Regions from separate parts of the Nonomuraea sp. NPDC046570 genome, predicted to be linked through region 2. Evidence: riboswitches for the same ligand, from Rfam matches in the RefSeq annotation. Region 2 holds a riboswitch; each other region holds the start of a gene.

Region 1 (4,992 bases), on a different contig from region 2:
CAGCGAGTTGCGCAGCCCGGTCTCGGCGATCTTCTCGCGCAGCGCCGTCCAGGACGGCGAGGCGCCCAGGCCGTAGTGGTCGGGGTGCAGCACCCCGGCCGCGGCCCTGGTCTCGGCGTAGGACGGGTGCCTGCCCAGCTCGGCGGCCAGGTCGGCGGAGGTGTCGTAGGCGGCCAGCGCGATCTCCTCGGCGATCCGGGTGGACAGCGCCAGTGCCTCGGGCGCGTCGAACGGCAGGCGCAGCGCGAAGAACACGTCCGCCAGCCCCATCACGCCGAGCCCGATCGGCCGCCACCTCCTGTTGGCCGCCTCGGCCTCGGGGGTGGGGTAGAAGCCCAGGTCGATGGTCTTGTCGAGGAAGCGGACGGCGGTCCGCACGGTGGCGCGCAGCCGCGCCCAGTCGATCGAGCCCTCACGCAGGTGGGCGGCCAGGTTGACCGAGCCGAGGTTGCAGACGGCGGTCTCGCCGTCGCTGGTGACCTCCAGGATCTCGGTGCACAGGTTGGACAGGTGGATGACGTTCTCGGGGCGGGCGGTCTGGTTGGAGGTGCGGTTGGCCGCGTCCTTGAAGGTCATCCAGCCGTTGCCGGTCTGGGCGAGGGTGCGCATCATGCGGCCGTAGAGCACCCGGGCGGGGAGCTGCTTGACGTAGCGCCCGGCGGCCTCGCACTCGCGGTAGGCGCGGTCGAAGGCCTCGCCGTACAGGTCGGTGAGCTGCGGGACCTCCTTGGGGTCGAACAGCGACCAGAGCTCGTCCGCCTCGACCCGGCGCATGAACTCGTCGGGGACCCAGTTGGCCAGGTTCAGGTTGTGCGTACGGCGGGCGTCCTCGCCGGTGTTGTCGCGCAGTTCCAGGAACTCCTCGATGTCGGCGTGCCACGTCTCCAGGTACACGCACGCCGCCCCCTTGCGCCGCCCGCCCTGGTTGACCGCCGCCACCGAGGAGTCGAGCGTGCGCAGCCACGGCACGATGCCGTTGGAGTGCCCGTTGGTGCCGCGGATCAGCGAGCCGCGGGAGCGCACCCTGCTCCAGGCGATGCCGATGCCGCCGGCGTACTTCGACAGCCTGGCCACCTGGCCGTACCGCTCATAGATCCCCTCCAGCTCGTCGCGCGGCGAGTCCAGCAGGAAGCACGAGGACAGCTGCGGCCGGCGCGAGCCGGAGTTGAACAGCGTCGGCGAGGAGGGCAGGTAGGACAGCGTGGACATCAGCCCGTACAGCTCGGCCGCCTCCGCCACCGAGGCGGACAGGCCGCAGGCCACGCGCAGGAAGAAGTGCTGGGGCCGCTCCAGCACCGCCCGGGTCTCGGGGTGGCGCAGCAGGTAGCGGTCGTAGACCGTGCGCAGGCCGAAGTACTCGAACCGGCCGTCAGCGGTCGTGTCGACCAGCGCGTCCAGCTCGGCGGCGTGCGCGGCGACGAACTCGGCGAGGCCGTCCTGGATCAGGCCCGCGGCGTGGGTGGCGGCGATGGAGTCGGAGAAGGTGCGCACGCCGTGCGTGGCGGCCTCGTCGGCGATCTCCTCGGCCAGCAGTCCGGCGGCGATCCTGGAGTTCTCCGGGTCGGCGATCACCCGGGCCGCGGCCTGCTCGATGGCCTGCCTGCGGTCAACCTCAACGATCTGCGTCACGTGCTCTACTCCTCGCGAGCTCTTCCCCCGTGAGGGCACGCGAGAGCACCGCGACGCAAGGAACCCCCGGCCGCGCGACTCCCGGGCCCTCCCTCGAGGCCCATGGAACGATCACGTCGCCGGCAGGTCTTCGGACTCGCGGGCACGCCGGATGGCGCCTAGTGGCCGTCGCTTCCCAGATCTCTCCAGTGCTCATGACGGCGGTCGTTCCCGCTCACCGCTGCGGGGCAGTCCCGGACTCACACCGGGTTCCCTATTGCTCCGCCCTCTCGCGAGGGCGAACCAGCGACAGTCCAGGATCCTACATCTAGTGGCCGTTGCCGCAACTACCCCAACAAGTTGTGTCGAGCAGGCCCAGGTCGCGGAGTGCGCCGCGGGTTCGCCCGGTCTCCGACTCCAGCCACGCGCCGAAGTCGTCCCCGGTGAGCGGCAACGGCCTCCACCCCCGGGTACGGCACGCCTCCAGCCACGACTCCGACTTGATCACCCGGTCGATCATCTCGACCGCCGCGGTCTTGTCGATCTCGCGCATCCGGGGCGGGCCGAGCACGGCGCACCAGTCGGTGAAGTCGATGCGCACGCCCGCCTCCAGCAGCGGGGGCGCGTCCACGCCGGGGACGCCGGCGGCCGAGGAGACGGCCAGCGGCCGTACCCTGCCCTGGTCGATCCGGTCGCGCCAGGCCGACAGCGGCCCGGCGGCGACGCCCGCCCGGCCGCCGAGCAGCGCGGTGGCCGCCTCGACCGGACCAGGGTAGCCCGCGTAGTCGAGCAGCCGCGCGTCGGCCCCGAGCCCCTGGGCGACCAGCCCGAACAGCAGGTGGTCGGCCTCGCCCTGCGGCCCGCCGGCGAGCAGCAGCTTCGTCGGGTCGGCGACGAGGTGGGCGGCGAAGTCCTCGAAGCCGGTCAGGCGCGAGTGCCTGGCCACGACGAGTACCTCCGGCTCGCCGACCAGCCTGGCCAGCGGGGTGCCCTCGGCGAGCGGGCCGCCGCCGTCGTTGATCTCGGCGGCGAGGGCGGGCAGGCCGGTCACGGTGAGCCGGGTGATGGTCCCGGGCCCGGCGAAGGCGCCGGCGCCCGCGACGTCGACGCCTTCGCGCCCGAGGATCCTGGACAGCGCCTGCGCGAGAGGCGTCCAGGTCTCCCCGCCGGGGACGACGGACACGCGCCCGAGCGTGCCGCCGCCCTTGGCGCCGCCGCAGCCCGTCAGGCACGCGGCCGCGCCGAGCCCCCAGGCGAGGAACTGCCGACGGCGCACGGGACCCCCCTCCCGACGACCACCCGATACTTTATGTTATCGATATATCACGGTAAGTCACACACCGGGGTCACTCCTCGTCGGCCGGGAGGGTGAACAGGCGGATGTACAGCGGCCTCGCGCCGGGGGGCGCGTCCTCGGCCCGATGGCTGTACTTCAGCAGCAGCGCGATGTACTCCTCGTGGAAGTCGTGGAGCTCCTCCTTGGTCATCCGGCCGAACCCGCGCGAGGACTTGGCCCAGCCGGGGTCCCGGCGGTAGGCGGCCGGGAAGCGGTCGAGCAGGTCGCGCTCCTCCTCCATGCCGATGCGGTGGAACTCGGCGAGCACCGAGCGGTCCTCGGGGGCGAGCTGGTCGGGGGTGGGCAGGCGGTAGTCGCGCGGGCCCGCCGCCTTGCGCCACCAGCGCTCCCGGCCCGCCGACCGCTCGGCGATCTCCTCGACGAAGCCGTACTTCTCCAGTTGGCGCAGGTGGTAGCTGGTGGTGCCGGTCTTGGCGCCGAGTTGTTCGCCCAGCGTGGTGGAGGTGGCGGGGCCGTGCACCTCCAGCAGGCGCAGCATCTGGCGGCGCATGGGGTGGGCCAGCGCCTTCAGCCTGCCGGGGTCGAGGAGGAGGGGATCGTCATCCTTCATGATGAACACCCTAATCCTGCAGAACGATATCTGCAGAGAAGCCTTTGCCGACAACTCTCTGCAGACTACTTTCGGCATATGTCGAGAATTCGGGTGCTCCTTCTGCTGGCCGTCGCCCCGGCCCTGCTGCTCCTCGCCTCCCCCGCGGCGGCCACGCCGCCCGCCGTACCCGCCGACCTGGTCACCGCGGAGGTCAGCTTCCGCGGTGGCGGCGGGCTCGCGCTGCACGGCACCGTCGTGTCCCCCGCCGCCCCCTCCGCCGAGCCGCGGGCCGGGCTCGTCCTGGTGCACGGCGCGGGCGAGGGCACCAAGCGCGCCAAGCTGCTCGGCGAGGCGGTGGAGTTCGCCCGCCGCGGCCTGGCCGTCCTCGTCTACGACAAGCGGACGGTCGGGTACACGCTCTTCGACCGCTCCTTCAGCGCGCTCGCCGACGACGCGCTCGGCGCCGTGGCCGCGCTGCGCGCCAGGCCGGGGGTCGACCCGGCCAAAGTCGGCCTCTGGGGGCTGAGCGAGGGCGGCTGGGTCGTCCCGCTGGCCGCCTCGCGCTCGGCCGACGTCGCCTTCGTCGTCGTGGTGGGCGCCAACGCGCAGCACCCGCTGCGCCAGCAGACCTGGGCGGTCGCCTCGGGGCTGCGCAAGGCGGGCGTCTCCGGCTCGATGGTGGAGCGGACCGAGCCGGCCCTGTACCGGGCGATCGCCGATGGCGGGCTGTTCCCCGAGGCCTACTACGAGCCGCAGCGGGTGCTGCGGCAGATGCGCCAGCCGCTGCTGGGCATCTGGGGCACCGACGACCTGCTGACGCCCCCGAGGGAGAGCCCGCCGCTGATCGCGCGGGCCCTGAAGGAGGGCGGCAACACCGCCTACACGATGCGGTTCTTCCCGGGCGCCGACCACGCCGCCCACCAGACCCCCGACGGCGGCGTTACCCGGCTGCCCGCGCTGGCCCCCGGCTACGCCGACCTGGTCGGCTCCTGGGTCTCCGACGTGACCTCGGGCCGCCTGCCCGAGGCCGACCTGCCCGCCGACCTGCCCGCGCAGGCCGCCCCGACCGTCGCGGTGCCGCCGCCGGCCTGGTGGGAGTCCGCGCTCCCGCAGACCGCCGCCCTGGTGCTGTTCCTGGTGGCCTTCACCGCCTACCCGGTGGTCGCGGTGGTCCGGCGGGTGCGGGGGCGCTCGCCCGTGCTCACCGCCCGCGCGCCGCGCGTGCTCGGCGCGGCCGGACCGGTCGCGGTGTTCGGCGGCTTCACCTACCTGATGGTCGTGTGCATGAACGGCGGCAAGCTCGCCTCCCCCGGCCCGATCCTGGGCGGCCGGCCGCTCATCTGGCTCGGCCTGCAGGCCCTCGCCCTCGCCGCCGTCGTCGCCACGGCGATGACCGTCCCCGCCTGGCGGCGCGCGACCGGCGCGGAGAAGGTACGGCTCGGCCTCCTACTCGCGGCGGGCGCGGTGTTCCTGCCCTGGGCGCTGTACTGGGGCC
Region 2 (4,992 bases):
TCTCCCCGCGCACCAGCACGCCGCCCACCCTTGGGGAGACGGCGTTGAGCACCAGCGCCAGTTTGAGGTCGTCGAGCCCGACGACGGCGCTGAACGGGTAGGTGACGATCACTACGGGACCTTCCGGTTGACATGGGCGACCCGCCAGCCCTCCCGGGCGGCGGTCAGTTCGGTGGTGGACAGCGGGGCGAGATCGATCAACCCCGCCCGCCCGGGTTCGATCCCCAGCACATGTCCTAGGGCGGCCCTGATCACCCCGGCGTCACACACGACGACCACCCGCCCACCGCCCGCCGCGCCATCCACGCCCGGCGTCGCAGCTCCCTCCCCGTTCGGTGCGGCGCCGGTGTGTGCGGGTGTGTGCGGGTGTGTCGAGTCAAGCCAGCGGGCGACCCTGGCCGTCAGCTCGGCGAGGGTCTCGCCGCCGTGCGGGGCGGCGTCCGGGTCGGCGAGCCAGCGGGCGAGCCCTTCGGGCTCCTCGGCCGCGACCGTCCTGTACGGCAGGCCGCCCCACCTGCCGAGATCGGCTTCGGCCAGGGCGGTCACCACGACCGGCACGAGGCCGAGCGCGGCGGCCGTCTGCGCGGCGGCCGGGGCCGGGGACACGAACGCCCTGGTCCCCGGTTCGACCGCCAGCCGGATCACCCTGGCCAGGCTCGAAGAGTCCGCGTCTTCCGAGGCAGGCGCGCATCCTGCGGGCAGGCCGGAAGGAAAGCGGGGCTCGCGCATGGCCAGGGTGGTCGCGTGCCGGACGAACAGCACCCGGCTCAGCTCGGGGCGGACAGGGGTTCGCCCGCCGGCGCGGGGATGGTATGGCGCGCGGCGCGGTCGCAGGCCAGCCCGAACAGCACCCCGAACGACGCCCAGAACACAAGCTGGGTGCCCAGCGAGGCGAGCCTGAATTCCCAGATCAGCGACCCGGGAAAGCCCTCGGGAACCTCGTCGATCCTCGGCAGCAGGAGCCACGCGACGATCACCGGGATCAGGAACGTCCCGGCGGCCACCCCCCACCGGGCCCACGGGCCGGCGGCCCGGGACACGCGGCGGGTGCTCGCCGCCGAGACGGCGGTCGCGGCCAGGCCGACCAGGACCATGACGACGTACAGGAGGGTACGGTCGCCGATCGTGTCCGGATCGCCCACGGCCGGTGGGTTGGCGGGATATTTCAGGAAGGGAACGAGGACGATGGCCAGGAACGCCGTCGCGGCGGCGGCCAGGGCGAGGCCGCCCTCGGAACGGGGTCCGACGCGCCCGCGCAGCCCGGCGTACACGAGCGCGAAGACACCGCCGACGGACAGGCCGTAGAGACCTGTGGCGAGGAACAGCCCCGCCTTCTGCCCGGGGCGGCTGACCACGGCCTCCTCGCCGTGATCATGCCCTCGGGCGGCCTCGGCCGTACCGCCCTCATGCTCGTGTGCGGCTCCGGCCTCAGCCCCGGACGCGGCGTTGGCCGCGACACCGGATGCGGCTTCAGCCGAGGCGGCTTCTTCGATGGCGATGGCGCTCTCGACGTGCGGCTCGCCGACCACGAACGCGAACGCGCCCGCGACCAGGCCCGCCAGCAGGCCGAGGAGCAGCCCCCTGACCAGCAGGGTGCGTACCACGACAGCCCCTTAGTGGCAGGGCACGCCGAGCAGGTGACGCCCGTCGTGCATGAGTTCGTGGAGGTAGGTACCGGTCTGCGAGATCGCCCCGTTGTCCATCAGGACCAGGTAGGCGATCAGCAGGAACACGGGCACGGCCAGCAACCACGGGCGCAGGCGGGGAAGGGGAACGACGGAAGGAGTGGACAGATCACTCACGGCAAGCCTCCTCAGGGATGACGCGTCCCGACAGGTGAGGTCGCGGCGGCCAAGTGACCTGGCTCGCGGGCTCGTACGTCCCGACTACAGTGGCGCGACCGCACCGGCATCTCACCGGATTTCCCTTCGGCCACCGCGAAATCTACCGGAACGTATCCTTTCATCCCTCTTCCGTCAACACGCGAGCGGGGGTGCCGCACCTTGAACGACACCGTTTTCCCTGCGCCGCCGCTGTGTTGCGATCAACAGGTCATGACCCGCTCCCCGGTCGACGTGGCCAGGCGCGGCGAGGACGGTCTGTGGAGATACCCCGTTCGGCACCGCGGGTGCCGCCGCTAGTCCTTGAGCAGGAGCATGGAGTACTGGACCTCCGAGCCGACCTGTGAGGCGACCAGCCTGGTCAGCCGGTAGCCCTTGGCCGTCATCTCCCGCAGTTTCGCCACATGCCGGGCGGTGGTCATGCCGCTGTAGCAGTACCAGTCGGTGCGCGACTTCTTCCAGATCGCGGTGTACGTGCCGTCCGGCGCGATCGTCACCTCCGGCCGGAGGAAGTCGCGGGCGCGCTTGTCGAACTCGGCCTGGAACTCCTGCGCGCTCTGGCCCGTGGTCACGCTCCACGCGGCGCCCTCGGGGTTGGCGATCCAGGCGGCGTTGAACAGCACCTCGTCCTCGGTGCCGTGGGCGGTGATCCAGGCCGGGATGAGGCCGTCGCCGCGCGCCTGCGCGTTGCGGGAGCTGAGCTGGCTCGGGGTCTGGCCGTGGTAGGCCATGAAGGCGCCGCCGCTCTTCTCCATGACGGAGGCGAACACCGGGCCCGTGTCCCCGTCGTGCGCGACGGCGATCGTCTCCGCGTAGCCCTTGGCCGACCACTGGTCGAAGAAGTCCTGGTAGGCGGATCCGGACAGGCCGTGGGCGGTCACGTACGGCGGGCCGGGCGCCTCCCGCCACAGGGCGGTGTACCCGCGGTCGGTGATGGAGAGGGAGAGCAGGCGGAACCCGGCGGCGCGTAACTCCTTGACCTGCCGACCGTGTTCCTCGGGGGTCACGTCGTAGTAGGCGCGGGTGTCGCCGTCGCTGACCGCGGGCGGGGAGTCGGTCTGCGGGGGCTGGCCGGGGTCGGCGGTGCCGCCGTCGCCCGGCGGGGCGGGATCGGTGGTGGCGCCGTCGCCGGGCGCGGCGGGGTCGGTGGTGGAACCGTCGCCGGGTGCGGCCGGGGCGTGGGTGCCGTCGTTGCCGGAGTCGGGCGGTGAGGAGCCCCCGTCGTCCGCCGGGGGTGTGGTGATGGTCGTGACGGGTTTGTCCGAGGTGGTGAAAGACGCGTCGCCGTACCGGACGAAGGCCAGCGCGGTGGCGGTGGCCAGCAGGGCCGCGGCCACGACGGCCGCCGTCCGGTAGTGGCGGCGGGCCCTGCTCCTGCGCACCGCCTCCGTGTCGGCCCCGGCCGGGGCGCCGCCGACCAGCCGGAGCAGGATGTCCGTCGAGCCGGGCCGGTCGGCGGGCCGCTTGGCCAGTGCCGCGGCCACGACCGGCCGGATGCTGTCGGGGATGAACCCGAGGTCGGGCTCGTCCGTGACGATCCGCCGCATCACGGCGGCCATCTCGCCACCCTCGAACACGTGCCTGCCGCGTGCCGCGTAGGCGACCACGGCACCCCACGCGAACACGTCGGCCGCCGCGCTCGCCCGCTCCCCCTCGAACACCTCCGGCGCCATGTACAGCGGTGTGCCGACCAGCTCGCCGGTCGAGGTCATCGTGCCGTCCGGCAGGCGCGCGATGCCGAAGTCGATCAGGCGCGGGCCGTCGGGGCCCATCAGCACGTTGTCCGGCTTGACGTCGCGGTGCACGATGCCCGCCTGGTGGATGGCGGCGAGGCCGGTCGCCAGCCCGGTCGCCAGCCGGTGCACCGCGTCCGGGTGCAGCGGACCCCGGTCGGCGACCAGCTCACGCAGGCTCGGGCCGTCGATGTACTCGCTGACGATGTACGGCGGGGAGCTCTCCAGGTCGGCCTCGACGACCCTGGCCGTGAAGGCGGGCGTGGTACGGCGAGCCATCTCCAGCTCCCGCGCGAGCCTGGCCAGCATCTCGGCGTCGGCCCACGCGGGCAGATGCGGCACCTTGACCGCGACCAGCCGCCCCGACTCGTCCTCGCCGAGATAGACGACCCCTTGGCCGCCGCTGCCCAGCTTGGCGGTCAGGCGGAAGCGCCCGATGACCGTCGGATCCGATGGCTGCAGCGGCTGAGTCCCCCTCATCCCAGGAGGTATACCGCAACGACCGCCTTCCCGTCACAGCCGGCCCTCGATCATGATCATTCCGTGATATTCGGGTGACCGGCGAGGCGGCCCAGCGTGGCCAGGCCCTTCACCGTGGCGTGCGCGGGTTCGCGGGCCGGGGTGGCGGTGACGCGCAGCGCGGTGCGGAGCCGTTGGGCCAGCTCCGGCTGCGCGGCCCCGCCCCCGGTGAGCCGGACCCCGGCCCGAGCCGCCGCCCGGTCGCCGGCCGGCAGCCGCCCGATCAGGTCGCCCACCATGGCGACGACCCGCTCCAGGTCGTGCCCGGGCAGGCCGGCGGAGGAGCGCAGGGTGATCTGTACGGCCCCGGCGTCGGCGACCCCGGCGTCCCGGATGACGACGGCCTCGACGATCCCCGCCCCCACGTCGATCAGCAGCCTGGGCCGCGGCCCCGTCACGTCGAGACCGCTGCCCACGGCCGCCGCCAGCGGCTCCTCGACGAGCGAGACCGGGCATCCGGCGACGCTCCCGACGGCCGCCCGCGCGGCCCGCCGATCGAGATCGGACGCGGCCACCGGCACCCCGACCAGCACCCGCTCCAGAGGCCGGGCGCCGTCCCGGGCCGCGTCCCGCATGACGGCACGCACCAGCCGCGCGCACGCCGCCATGTCGGCGACCATCCCGTGCCGCACCGGCCAGACGAGACCGGGCTCAGCGAGCACACCCGCGTCCGCGGGACCGGGTGCCCGGTGGGGGGCCGAGGAGGGGCGGTCGGTGATCGCGGGGCCGCCGGACACCAGGGACCGGGTTCTGGCGGTGCCCAGGTCGATGACCACGTACGCGCCGCTCATGCCGCCGCCCGGTTGCCGCACTCGACGCACTCCTGCCGGTGCGGCGCGTTCCTGAGCTGGTCGAGCGCGATGAAGGTGCCGCAGCGCAGGCAGGTGCCGTACCGTCCG
Region 3 (4,992 bases), on a different contig from region 2:
CGCCGGGTCGAGGCGCACGACGGCGTCGTCACGCTGTCCAGCCCGCAGGGTGGGCCGACCAGAATCGAAGTGGAGTTGCCATGCGGATCGTGATCGCCGAGGACGACGCGCTGCTGCGCGAGGGGCTCGTGCTGCTGCTCAGCGGGGAAGGGTTCGAGGTGGTGGCCGCCGCGCCCGACGCCGACGGGTTCCTGGCCGCGGTCGCCGAGCACCACCCGGACGTGGCGGTGGTGGACGTGCGGATGCCGCCCACCCATACGGACGAGGGCATCAGGGCCGCGGTGAAGGCCAAGCGGCTGCATCCGAAGCTGGCCGTACTCGTGCTGTCGGCGTATGTCGAGCAGGCGTTCGCCACCAATCTGCTCGCCGAGAGCACGCACGGGGTGGGCTACCTGCTCAAGGAGCGGGTGGGCCGGGTGGAGGAGTTCGTGGACGCGCTGCGGCGGGTGGCGGCGGGCGGGACCGCGATGGACCCCGAGGTCGTCGCCCAGTTGTTCGCCCGGCGCAGTGACCCGCTGGGGCGGCTGACCGCCAGGGAGCGCGAGGTGCTCGCGCTCATGGCCGAGGGGCTGGGCAACACCGCCATCGCCGAGCGGCTGGTGGTGAGCGACGGCGGCGTACAGAAGCACATCCGCAGCATCTTCGCCAAGCTCGACCTGGCGCCCACCGACCAGTTGGACCGCAGGGTCGCGGCGGTCCTGCACTACCTGGACGGCTGACGGGGACCTCCAAGTCAGATACCAGTGGGACACCAGTGACGCTGAGTAGCCTGTGTCATTCTTTCCGAGAAAGGCATATCTACATGAAGAGGACAGCGTTACTGCTGAGCACCATCTTGCTCAGTGGGCTGCTGGTTACTCCCCCGGCCGTCGCCGCGCCCGCCGTCAAGGTGGCGGTCGCCAAGGTCAAGGCCTCTTCCACCGCGGACTCCGGCGACTGCCCCACCACAGTGGGCTTCTCCGCGACCGTGTCGGCCAAGGGCAAGGGCACGGTCCGCTATCGCTGGGTACGCGGTGACGGCACCAAGGGATCGATCAAGAGCTTCACCGTCGGCGGGAGCCGCAAGGTCACCGTCCGCGACCGGCAGACCTTCGAGGAGTCGGTGAAGGGCTGGCAGGCCGTCGAGATCCTCGGCCGCAAGGGCCTGTCGCGCAAGGCGCACTTCAGCGTCGTCTGCGCGAGCCCGGCCAAGGTGTACGACGCCGCGCACCGGCTTCCCGCCCACGCCACCAAGCCGCTCGTGGCCGCCGCGGACGTGGACGTCACTCCCCCGGCCTACAGCGGTGCCTGCCCCACGACCGTGCGCTTCACCGGCACCATCCAGGTGTCCAGGACCCCGGCCCGCGTGGCCTACCGGTGGGTGGACAGCGCCCAGGGCGACGGGCCCGTCGAGTACCTGGACTTCCCCGCCGGAGGCCCCCGCCTCAAGCAGGTCGTCTTGCCGCTCAGCGTTGGCAGCACCACTGGCGGCTGGAAGGCCATCCGGGTGACACGGGGGCACGACTCGGGCCGCGCCACCTACCAGGTGACCTGCACCAGCACACCCACCCCCACTCCCACCCCCAGCTCCACAGGTACCCCCACCCCGGGCCCGACGGACCCGCCGCCGGCGAAGCCCGTGGCCGCCATCCCCTACCTGACTCCCGGCGACTACGAGGGCACCTGCACGGCTCCCATCGAGTACAACGCGTGGGGCACCATCCAGTTGCCCGCCGGGCCGGCCACCACCGTCACGTACCGGTGGATTCTGAACGGCTCGCCGTGGCAGGAGGAGCGGATCGACTTCACCGAGAGCGGCAGTGCTCGCTCCAGGTACGTGTTCGGCAGGTTCTCTCTGAATGACCAGCAGTCCGGCACTCACACCCTCGGCCTCATGGTGGAGGGCGGCTCCCGCGAGCCCGTCGAGCGGACGTTCGTACTCAAGTGCCTGACCGAGTCCCCGCCCGTGACCGTGGCCCTCGGCAAGATCGACCACCTCGTCAGCTACCCCGACCCTGACTGCGACGAGTCGCCGCGGGTCGCGGTGGACGTGACACTGACCCTGGACCGCGCCGGGGAGGTGGAGTACCGCTGGCTGGTGGCCGGACGCACCTTCGCGAGCAAGAGGGCCCTCGGTGCTGGGACGACCAAGATCGTGGGAGGCACGCACCTGGTGGCCACCAGCGGCATCGCCCGCTTCGAGGTGCTCAACCACAACAAGCCGGTGAAGGAGATCTCCTACACCGTGAAGTGCCTGCCCAAGTAGTCGTGGCACGCCCGTGCCCCCGCCGCCACGGCGGGGGCACCCACTTTCAGGGAAACGTCACCCGACGACCCGCCCCGGAGAATCCAGCCACACCTGCCGCCCCTCCGGCGTGACCGTCATCCCGAACCTGTCCCGCCAGGCCCAGCCGTACGGCACGGCCCGGATGCCGCACGTGACGTGGGCTCGGTCGTAGGGCACCCGCCCGGGGCAGCCGCGGCCGCGTGCCCGTGCCGATCTCCAGCACCCAGGGCCACTTCCGGGATGAACGCGTGCCGGGGCACCGCGAAACGCCCACGCAGTGGTCCTTGATGTGGGTGTGCGACCATGGGCGGCGTAGGCGACGGCGGACGAGGAAGTCGGTGTGAATCCGGCGCGGTCCCGCCACTGTGATCGGTGAGCGAACTCCGATGAAGCCACTGCCCGGGTGCGGGTGGGAAGGCCGGAGGGAGCTTTGACCCGAGAGCCAGGAGACTCACGCGGTCGCCTCCTCAGAGAAATTGGGGCGGATCTCCCCAAGAGAGGAACGGTGGTCGCCATGCCGCTCATCGGTGTGCGGTCCTTCGGGCTGCCCGCGTCGCGACCCTCTTGTGATGATCCGGCTCCTTGCCCCTCCCGCTCATCGGGTGCGACCCGTGAGTGAAAGGACCCGTTCATGACGAGCCGACGCTCGCTCGCGTTCCTCCTGTCCGTCCTGCTGGCGACGGGCTGCGGAACCAGCGCTCACACCACCACTCAGCCCACCGCGCCGTCCGCCGCGGGCTTCCCCCTCACCATGACCAACTGCGGCGTGACGACCACCTACCAGCGGCCGCCGCAGCGGGCGGTCACGCTCAACCAGCACGTCACCGAGATCATGCTCGCGCTCGGGCTGGAGAAGTCGATGGTGGCCACGGCCTACCTCGACGACCGGATCCTGCCCGAGTACGAGAACGCCTACAAGGGGATCAAGGTCCTCGCCGAGCAGTACCCCTCGTACGAGGCGCTGCTGTCGGTGGAGCCGGACTTCGTGTACGGCGGGTTCGACAGCGCCTTCGACGAGAAGGAGGGGCGCGGCCGGGCCGTACTGGCGGAGGCCGGGATCACCTCGCGGGTGAACGGTGAGGAGTGCCCGGCGGGGCCGGTGACGGCGGCCCAGGTCGAGGAGGAGGTTCGGGCGGTCGGCAGGATCTTCGGGGTGTCCGACCGGGCGGAGCGGCAGGTGGTCGCGATGCGGGGGGTGCTGGACGGGGTCAAGGCCAAGATCGGGCGGGTCGAGCCGGTCAAGGTGTTCGTGTACGACAGCGGCGACAAGACGGCCTTCACGGCGGGCGGTGCGGGCATCGGCAACGAGATGATCAAGCTGGCCGGGGGGACGAACCTGTTCGGCGACCTCGGCAAGGCCTGGGGGAACGTCTCGTTCGAGCAGGTCGCGGAGCGGGCGCCCGAGATGATCGTCATCTACGACTACGGCGACCAGTCGGTGGAGGCGAAGAAAAAGTTCCTGCTCGGCAATCCGGCGCTCAAGGACGTGCCCGCGATCAAGAACCAGCGGTTCGCGGTGTTGCCGCTGTCGTCGGCGGTGCTGGGCGTGCGGGTGCCTTCCGGGGTGGAGGCGCTGGCCCGCCAGTTGCATCCGGATCTTTTCGCGTGACCGAACGCGGGCGCGTGCCGTACACGCTGGTTCTGGTGGTGTTGTCCGTCGCGGTGGTCGTGGCGGGGACGGCGGGGGTCGCGGTTGGGTCGGTGCGGCTGCCGTTCGGGGAGGTGTGGGGCATTCTGCTGCATCGGGTGTATCCGCCGCTGGTCGAGCCGAGTTGGGCGCCGGTTCGGGAGACGATCGTGATGGATGTCCGGGTGCCCCGGATCCTGCTGTGCGGGGTGGTGGGGGCGGGGCTGTCGGTGTGCGGGATGGCGCTGCAGGCGCTGGTGCGCAACCCGCTGGCCGACCCGATGCTGCTGGGGGTGTCGTCTGGGGCGACGGTCGGCGCGGTCGTCGTGATGGTGCTGAACGTCTCGCTGCTCGGGGCGTTCTCGCTGCCGCTGGCCGCGTTCGTCGGCGCCTTCGCGGCGCTCGTGCTGGTCTACTCGCTGGCCCGCTCCGGCGGGCGGATGACCACGGTACGGCTGGTGCTGGCCGGAGTCGCCACCGCCGAGGTGCTCTCGGCGGTCGCCAGCTACCTCATCATCACCTCCAACGACCCGCACAAGGCCGACGCGGCCCTGCGCTGGATGCTGGGCGGGCTGGCCGGAACCACCTGGGACCTGCTGTGGATCCCCGCCGCGGCGGTACTGCTCGGGACCGGGGTGCTGCTCGGCGTCAGCCGTCCGCTCAACCTGCTGCTGGCCGGCGAGGAGGCCGCCGCCGCGCTGGGCCTGAACGTGCACCGCTTCCGCGGCGCGGTGTTCGTGCTGGTCGCCCTGATGATCGGCGCGATCGTCGCGGTCAGCGGGTCGATCGGGTTCGTGGGGCTGATGCTGCCGCACGTGGTACGCCTGCTGGTCGGCGCCGACCACCGCCGCGCGCTGCCCGCCGTCGCCCTGCTGGGGGCGGCCTTCCTGATCGCCGCCGATCTCGCCGCCCGCAGCGTGATCGCTCCCGAGGAGATTCCGATCGGCATCCTGACCGCCCTGGTCGGAGGTCCGTTCTTCCTCTGGCTGATGCGACGGAGGGCGGCGCGATGACGCCCGGGGCGTTGCGGGTCGACCACGTCAGCGTGGTCGTCGACGGCAGGGCGCTGGTGCAGGATGTCTGCCTGGACGTCGCCCCC

The links. A riboswitch is a leader RNA that binds a small molecule or an ion and turns the genes downstream of it on or off. The one in region 2 is predicted to bind cobalamin.
Region 1: linked by a shared signal. The riboswitch ahead of ABZ911_RS08715 (ribonucleoside-diphosphate reductase subunit alpha) and the one ahead of ABZ911_RS07170 (CbtB-domain containing protein) in region 2 are both predicted to bind cobalamin.
Region 3: linked by a shared signal. The riboswitch ahead of ABZ911_RS18810 (ABC transporter substrate-binding protein) and the one ahead of ABZ911_RS07170 (CbtB-domain containing protein) in region 2 are both predicted to bind cobalamin.

What each region holds. Positions count from the first base shown of each region.
Region 1 covers NZ_JBEYZF010000004.1:86,413-91,404, forward strand. The annotation lists gene ABZ911_RS08715 (ribonucleoside-diphosphate reductase subunit alpha) at 1-1,629, opposite strand, end outside; cobalamin riboswitch at 1,733-1,931, opposite strand; gene ABZ911_RS08720 (tripartite tricarboxylate transporter substrate-binding protein) at 1,937-2,884, opposite strand; gene ABZ911_RS08725 (helix-turn-helix domain-containing protein) at 2,955-3,515, opposite strand; gene ABZ911_RS08730 (alpha/beta hydrolase) at 3,594-4,992, shown strand, end outside.
Region 2 covers NZ_JBEYZF010000003.1:234,368-239,359, forward strand. The annotation lists gene ABZ911_RS07155 (VWA domain-containing protein) at 1-112, opposite strand, end outside; gene ABZ911_RS07160 (histidine phosphatase family protein) at 112-762, opposite strand; gene ABZ911_RS07165 (CbtA family protein) at 768-1,604, opposite strand; gene ABZ911_RS07170 (CbtB-domain containing protein) at 1,614-1,802, opposite strand; adenosylcobalamin (AdoCbl) riboswitch at 1,806-1,954, opposite strand; gene ABZ911_RS07175 (protein kinase) at 2,138-4,054, opposite strand; gene ABZ911_RS07180 (rod shape-determining protein) at 4,111-4,905, opposite strand; gene ABZ911_RS07185 (hypothetical protein) at 4,881-4,992, opposite strand, start outside.
Region 3 covers NZ_JBEYZF010000010.1:211,529-216,520, forward strand. The annotation lists gene ABZ911_RS18790 (sensor domain-containing protein) at 1-93, shown strand, start outside; gene ABZ911_RS18795 (response regulator transcription factor) at 81-719, shown strand; gene ABZ911_RS18800 (hypothetical protein) at 803-2,245, shown strand; gene ABZ911_RS18805 (hypothetical protein) at 2,303-2,443, opposite strand; cobalamin riboswitch at 2,593-2,719, shown strand; gene ABZ911_RS18810 (ABC transporter substrate-binding protein) at 2,898-3,875, shown strand; gene ABZ911_RS18815 (iron ABC transporter permease) at 3,872-4,906, shown strand; gene ABZ911_RS18820 (ABC transporter ATP-binding protein) at 4,903-4,992, shown strand, end outside.